DNA from 3 places in the Kitasatospora sp. NPDC002040 genome. Region 2 is predicted to be linked to each of the others. Evidence: riboswitches for the same ligand, from Rfam matches in the RefSeq annotation. Region 2 holds a riboswitch; each other region holds the start of a gene.

Region 1 (2,192 bases), on a different contig from region 2:
ACATGGACTCCTCGACCGTCGCAAGCACCCTGGCCCTGCTCGGCATCCTCGGCACGTTCGCCCTGCTGGGCGTGCTGGTGGGCCGGGACGTCGACCGCAACTCCCGGCACGGCCGGGACAACTGGCACCGCCCCGGCGGCTACCCCTACGACCCCGCGCCCGGCGCCCGGCTGCAGGGCACCCTGCCCGCCCCCTCCGACCCCGCCCCCGGCACACTGTCGCCATGGACATCGTCATCCGCCGCGCCGTCGAAGCCGATCTCGAAGCAGTCGGAGCGGTCACCCTCGAAGCCTTCGTCGGCGACGGCCACAGCCCCGCGGACGGCCCCTACGCCGCCAAGCTCGCCGACGCCCGGCCCCGGTTCGAACAGGCCGAGCTCCTCGTCGCGGTCGACCCTGGCAGCGGACAGCTTCTCGGCTGCGTGACCTTCGCGGTCGGCGGCACCGGCTTCGCCGACATCGCCGCCCCGCACGAGGGCGAGATCCGGATGCTCGCGGTCGGCGGGGCGGCCCGCGGCCGCGGCGCCGGCGAGGCGCTCGTCCGCGCCTCGATGGCCCGCAGCCGGGAGCTCGGACTGACCGCCATGGCGTTCTCCACCCGGCCCTCGATGACCTCGGCCCACCGCCTGTACGAACGCCTCGGCTTCCGCCGGGCCCCCGAGCGCGACTGGGAGGTCCGCCCGGGGGTGCTGCTGCTCGTCTACGTCATCGACCTCTGACCGCCGGCACCTGTGGCGGACCGCGCCGGGCCAGTCCCGGTGCGGTCCGCCACATTCTGCTGCCCGCAGGACCCGCCTGCGGATACGGCGGGTACGGAGCGGGCCGCCCCCGGTAGGGCCGTACCGCCCCCCGCCCGTCCGGTGCCCTTTGCGCGCCCGAGGGTGTGCGCCGGACGGCCCCCCGTCGCCGCCCCCGAACCCGCCGAGGAGTCAGCCCGACACGCTGCGCGCACAAGATGTGGGGTTACATCTTGGATGGACTACAACATGTATGCTCGCTCTCGCTGTCGAAGCAGGGGAACCCGGTGCGAATCCGGGACTGCCCCGCAGCGGTGAGCAGGCGCCCCAAGGGGTGCCCGTGAGTCCGATGACCTGCCGACGGTGTGCCACAGGGCTTCCCCGCAGACGCCATGCAGCACAGCAGTAACGTCCGGGCCTCGCGGGTGGGCCAGGGGGGTTGAATCGCGCACGCCGTCGGGCGTTGCGCGCGCTCCCCTGTGCCCCAGTGGTCCGGTAGCCCCCTCGCCGACCGCCGCCGCCAGGAGAGAAGCGCCTTGACCATCGCTGCCTCAGTTGCCCTGCCCTCCCAGGGTTCTGCCGACTCCGCACACACCGACCCCGGTGCTGCGCTGCTTCGGCTGCTCACCGACCGCAGCATCGACCTGCCCCAGGTGGACCCCGGCCACGTCGCGGCCGCTGCGCTGCGCGGCCGGAACGCCAACTCGGACTTCGCCGAGCTGCGCGGGCTGGCCGTGGAGGCTGCCGCCTCGATGATCGCCGAGGACCCGCAGTACTCGAAGCTCGCCGCCCGCCTGCTCGCGCTGGAGATCCAGGACGAGGCGATCGGCCAGGGCGCGGTCTCCTTCTCCGCCTCGATCGTGGTCGGCCACACCGAGGGCCTGATCGGCGACATCACCGCCGCCTTCGTGGCCAAGCACGCCGACGCCTTCGACGCCCTGATCGACCAGCAGGGCGACGACCGGTTCGAGTACTTCGGCCTGCGCACCGTGCAGTCCCGCTACCTGCTGCGCCACCCGATCACCCGCAAGGTGATCGAGACCCCGCAGCACTTCCTGCTCCGCGTCGCGGCCGGCCTCGCGGTCGGCGACACCGAGCAGTCGGTGGCCGAGGTGGCCGAGCTGTACACCCTGATGAGCCGCCTGGAGTACCTGACCTCCTCGCCGACGCTCTTCAACTCCGGCACCAAGCACCCGCAGATGTCCTCCTGCTACCTGCTGGACTCGCCGCTGGACAACCTGGACTCGATCTACGGCCGCTACGCGCAGATCGCCCGGCTCTCCAAGCACGCGGGTGGCATCGGCCTCTCCTACTCGCGCATCCGCTCGCGCGGCAGCCTGATCCGCGGCACCAACGGCAAGTCCAACGGCATCGTCCCGTTCCTGCGCACCCTGGACTCCTCGGTTGCCGCGGTGAACCAGGGCGGCCGCCGCAAGGGCGCCGCCTGCGTGTACCT
Region 2 (2,192 bases):
GCGGTACGTGCAGCAGCGAGCTGGACGGTGCCACGTCCACCCGGTCGGCCAGGCCGAGCAGGGTGGCCAGGGTGCCGAGCGACTTCTCCAGGTCGTTGATCCAGATGTTGCGGCCGTCCACCACGCCGGCGACCAGGCGCTTGCCGGGCAGGCCGCCGACGGCGGCCAGGTCGTCCAGGTTGGCGGCGGCGGGGCCGGTGAAGTCCAGCGCGAGGCCCTCGACGGGCGACTTGGCCAGCACCTTCAGCGCCTCGCCGAGGCGGTCGAAGTAGCTGGCGACCAGCAGCTTCGGACGCTCCGTCAGGGCGCCCAGCTCGCGGTAGACCCGGGCGGCGGCGTTGAGTTCGGCCGGCGTGCGGTCCTGGACCAGTGCGGGTTCGTCCAGCTGGACCCAGTCCGCACCGGCGGTCCACAGCTCGGCCAGCAGCTCGGCGTAGACCGGCAGCAGCCGGTCCAGCAGGGTGAGCGGCTGGAAGTCGGCGGCCACGCCCGGGGCGGGCTTGGCCAGCAGCAGGTAGGTGACCGGGCCGACCAGCACGGGCCGGGCCCGGTGGCCGAGTTCGACGGCCTCGCGCAGCTCGGTGACGGCCTTGGCGGGGTTGGCGGTGAAGACCGTGTCCGGGCCCAACTCGGGCACCAGGTAGTGGTAGTTGGTGTCGAACCACTTGGTCATCTCCAGCGGCGCGACCTCCTGGGTGCCGCGCGCCATCGCGAAGTACCCGTCGAGTGCGTCGGCGTCGACGGCCGCGCGGTGGCGGGCCGGGATCGCGCCGACCGCGACCGTGGTGTCCAGTACGTGGTCGTAGAGCGAGAAGTCACCGGTGGGCACTTCGTGGAGGCCGGCCTCGGTGAGCTGCTGCCAGTTCTCCCGGCGCAGCCCGGCGGCGGCGGTGAGCAGGGCTTCGGCTGTGACCGTGCCCTTCCAGTACCCCTCGATCGCCTTCTTGAGCTCCCGGTTGCGGCCCTGGCGGGGGTAGCCGTGCACGGTGGCCCGGGTTGCCGTGGCGGCGGAACGCACTGTCAAGGGACTCTCCTTCGCGAGTCTGTCTCCTGGTCCCCGATGACGGGACGTCAGGCGCGAAGGGGTACGGAACAGGACGGGACCGTCTGCGCGTCAACAGCGCCGAGCCCGCCTTGCCGTCCGCCGACCCGCCCACGAGGTCACCGAGATCTCCGCGCGCGAAAGGTCGCGTGCGGGCAGCGGGCAGGTCTTCGGACTCGCGGGCACGGCCGCCCTGGAAGGGCGGTCACCTACTGGCCGTCGCTTCCCAGGCCCGTTCCGGACCCAGTGCGTATGACGGCGGTCGTTCCCACTCACCGCTGCGGGGCAGTCCCGGACTGGCCGATCGATCGGCTTCACCGGGTTCCCTCTTACGACGCATCTGCCTGGCGGGCAGCGCGAACCAGCTACAGGGCCACCATAGAACGAAACCGGGGCACCAGGAGCACAACCCGCCACCCCGTCCGCACTCCGAGACGCAGGCGATGCCCGAACGGGCCCGTCCCGCGGGTCACCCCCGCGGGACGGGCAGCCGTCAGCGCGGGCAGCTGCCCTGGACGACCTTGCCGCCGGACTGCGCGGCCGTGGACGGGTCGACCATCAGGCACAGGCCGGTCCAGTAGTTGATGAACTTGTAGCCCGTGCCGTCCGGGAGCGGCGTGGGGATGACGTTCCACATCTGGCTGCCGGAGAACCAGCGGGTCTCGCAGGGCCACCAGAACAGCTGGGTGCCGGCGCCGGGCGGGGTGCCGTTGTTGTAGGGCACGGTGAGGCACTTGCCGTTGGCGGCCTTGAGCCAGTAGTAGCCCTTGCCGTCGAAGGAGTCCTTCGGGTCGGTGGCGGTCCACTGGTGGCTGCTCGGGGCGGTGGCCTGGCAGGCGCGCTGGGTGACCAGTCCGCCGTCCGCGTTGTCGTCGAACTCGGGGCCGCGGACCATGCAGCGGCCGTACTTGGTGTCGGCGTAGCTCTTGTCGGCCCTGACCCGCCAGATCGCCGGGTCGCCCTCGCGGGACTTGAGGTCCTGGTTGCGCATGATGAGGTCGTACACCGGGGCCCAGCCGGGGAAGTCCATCATGACGATGCCCAGGCGGCCCTTCCCGCCACCGCTGTTGAAGTAGTCCATCAGCCGCTCGTTGACGCCCGGCACCCAGACCAGCTCCTTGCCGCGCAGGACACTGGTGCCGCCCGCGAT
Region 3 (2,192 bases), on a different contig from region 2:
GCGGTGCCGACTTCGGTCGGGCAGGGCGCCCCGACGGCGGAGCCGCCCGTCCGCAGCACCACGAGCCCAGGTCTGCTTGCCGAAGAGCTGCTCGAGTGTCGCGGGGCTCGGCACACGTTCGATCAACCAGTGCCTCACCCGGGGCCCAGGGCGCTGCCGAGGTGCGGCTCCGCCGCGCGGGCGGCGCCCCGGGCTTGTGGGTGAGGTCTCAGTTCTGCTTGCCGAAGAGCTGCTCGAGCGTGGCCGGGCTCGGCACCTCGCCGCTCGGCGTGAGCTGGTCGACCGCGCCCGGGAGCTGGGCGGCGAGCCGGTCGGCGGCCTCCTCGCGGGAGAGGCCGGCCTGCTGCGCCAGCGCGTCCAGCTCCTGGTCGGGCAGGGCGGCGGCGAGTTCGGCGCCGCTCACCGGGTGGTTGTCGCCGGTGCCGACCCAGGACTGGGCCTGCGACCCCAGCCCGCCCTGGGTCAGCTGCTGCAGCAGCGCGCCCAGGCCGCCGGACGCTCCCTTGCTGCCGCCGAGCGCTCCCAGCAGCAGGCCGAGCAGATTCCCCGCACCCCCGCCTCCACTTCCGCCCCCGCTTCCCCCGCCGCCGAGCAGTCCCCCGAGAAGTTTGCCGAGATCGGTCATGACCGTCCTCCAGTCCGGACGCGGACCTGCGCCGCGCCAGGGCCAGCTTCACCCGGCCCGGCACCCCCCGCACGGCGGGGCGAACGTCCGTGTGACCAACCCCTCCGCGCCCTTTGTTGACGGCCGATCGAGGCGCGTGATGGGATCCTTCAGCCAAACGGAGGCAAGTAGAGGAAGCCGGTGCGAATCCGGCGCGGTCCCGCCACTGTCACCGGGGAGCACGCTCGACATATGGTCACGACGGCCCGCCCAGGCGGCTGTTGGAAGGCCCGAGGGTGTGTCGGACCCGGAAGCCAGGAGACTCTCGCCCCCGGTACGTCGATCCAGGGCGCGGACCCTGAGTGAGGACACGCACGCCATGCCGCCTGCCCAGGACCGCGACGACCTCCCCCCGTCGTGCGCAGGCTGACCCCCGCGCTCCCCTTCCTGCTCGGCTCCGTCACCGGCTACCTCGCCGACGCGCAGTTCGCCGACCCCCGCCGGGGCCACCCCGTGGCCGTGTTCGGCTCGGCCGCGTCCCGGCTGGAGCGCCGGCTGTGGCGCGACCACCGTCCGGCCGGGGCCGCGTACACGGCCGCCTGCGTGGGCACCGTCGCGGCCGGGGCCGTGCTCGCGGAGCGGGCCCTGAAGGACGCCCCGGTCGCCCGGGCCGTCCTCGCCGCCGCCGCGACCTGGACGGTGCTGGGCGGCACCTCGCTGACCCGGGAGGCCCGCACCATCGGCCGTTCGCTCCGGCAGCACGACCTGGCCGCCGCCCGCGAGCGCCTGCCGCACCTGTGCGGGCGGGACCCGAGCGCGCTGGACGGGCCGCAGATCGCCCGCGCCGTGGTGGAGTCGGTGGCCGAGAACACCGCCGACGCCGTGGTGAACGCGCTCACCTGGGGCGCGCTGGCCGGCACGCCGGGTCTGCTCGCCTTCCGGGCCGTCAACACCCTGGACGCGATGGTGGGCCACCGCTCCCCGCGCCACCTGCGGTTCGGCTGGGCCTCGGCCCGCCTGGACGACCTGGCCGGGTGGCCGGGTGCCCGGCTGACCGCACTGCTCACGGTGGCGGCCGCGCCCGAGCCGCGCACCGCCTGGCGGGTCTGGCGCCGTGACGGCTCGTCACACCCCAGCCCGAACGCGGGCCAGGCCGAATCGGCCTTCGCCGGAGCACTCGGCGTCCAGCTGGGCGGCACGCTGCGGTACGGGGAGCGTGTCGAGCACCGGCCGGTACTCGGCGGCGAGCTGCGGCCGGTGACGGTCGATGACATCGAACGGGCCTGCACGCTCTCCCGGCGGGTCGGCGCCCTGGCACTGGCGGTCACCGTGACCGGCCGGGCACTGTACTCGTGGAGGAAGCGATGAACGCTCTGCTGGTCGCCGGGACGACCTCCGACGCGGGCAAGAGCGTGGTCACCGCGGGCATCTGCCGCTGGCTGGCCCGACAGGGTGTCAGCGTGGCGCCGTTCAAGGCGCAGAACATGTCGCTGAACTCCTTCGTCACCGCCGACGGCGCCGAGATCGGCCGCGCGCAGGCGATGCAGGCACAGGCCGCCCGGGTGGAGCCGGAGGCGGCGATGAACCC

Evidence for each region. A riboswitch is a leader RNA that binds a small molecule or an ion and turns the genes downstream of it on or off. The one in region 2 is predicted to bind cobalamin.
Region 1: linked by a shared signal. The riboswitch ahead of ABT118_RS12030 (ribonucleoside-diphosphate reductase subunit alpha) and the one ahead of metE (5-methyltetrahydropteroyltriglutamate--homocysteine S-methyltransferase) in region 2 are both predicted to bind cobalamin.
Region 3: linked by a shared signal. The riboswitch ahead of ABT118_RS19245 (cobalamin biosynthesis protein) and the one ahead of metE (5-methyltetrahydropteroyltriglutamate--homocysteine S-methyltransferase) in region 2 are both predicted to bind cobalamin.

What each region holds. Positions count from the first base shown of each region.
Region 1 covers NZ_JBEOXV010000003.1:383,125-385,316, reverse strand. The annotation lists gene ABT118_RS12035 (GNAT family N-acetyltransferase) at 224-718, shown strand; cobalamin riboswitch at 984-1,112, shown strand; gene ABT118_RS12030 (ribonucleoside-diphosphate reductase subunit alpha) at 1,279-2,192, shown strand, end outside.
Region 2 covers NZ_JBEOXV010000002.1:827,195-829,386, reverse strand. The annotation lists gene metE (5-methyltetrahydropteroyltriglutamate--homocysteine S-methyltransferase) at 1-1,024, opposite strand, end outside; cobalamin riboswitch at 1,187-1,423, opposite strand; gene ABT118_RS09020 (phosphatidylinositol-specific phospholipase C domain-containing protein) at 1,536-2,192, opposite strand, start outside.
Region 3 covers NZ_JBEOXV010000007.1:225,565-227,756, reverse strand. The annotation lists gene ABT118_RS19250 (YidB family protein) at 209-625, opposite strand; cobalamin riboswitch at 750-949, shown strand; gene ABT118_RS19245 (cobalamin biosynthesis protein) at 1,031-1,972, shown strand; gene ABT118_RS19240 (cobyric acid synthase) at 1,969-2,192, shown strand, end outside.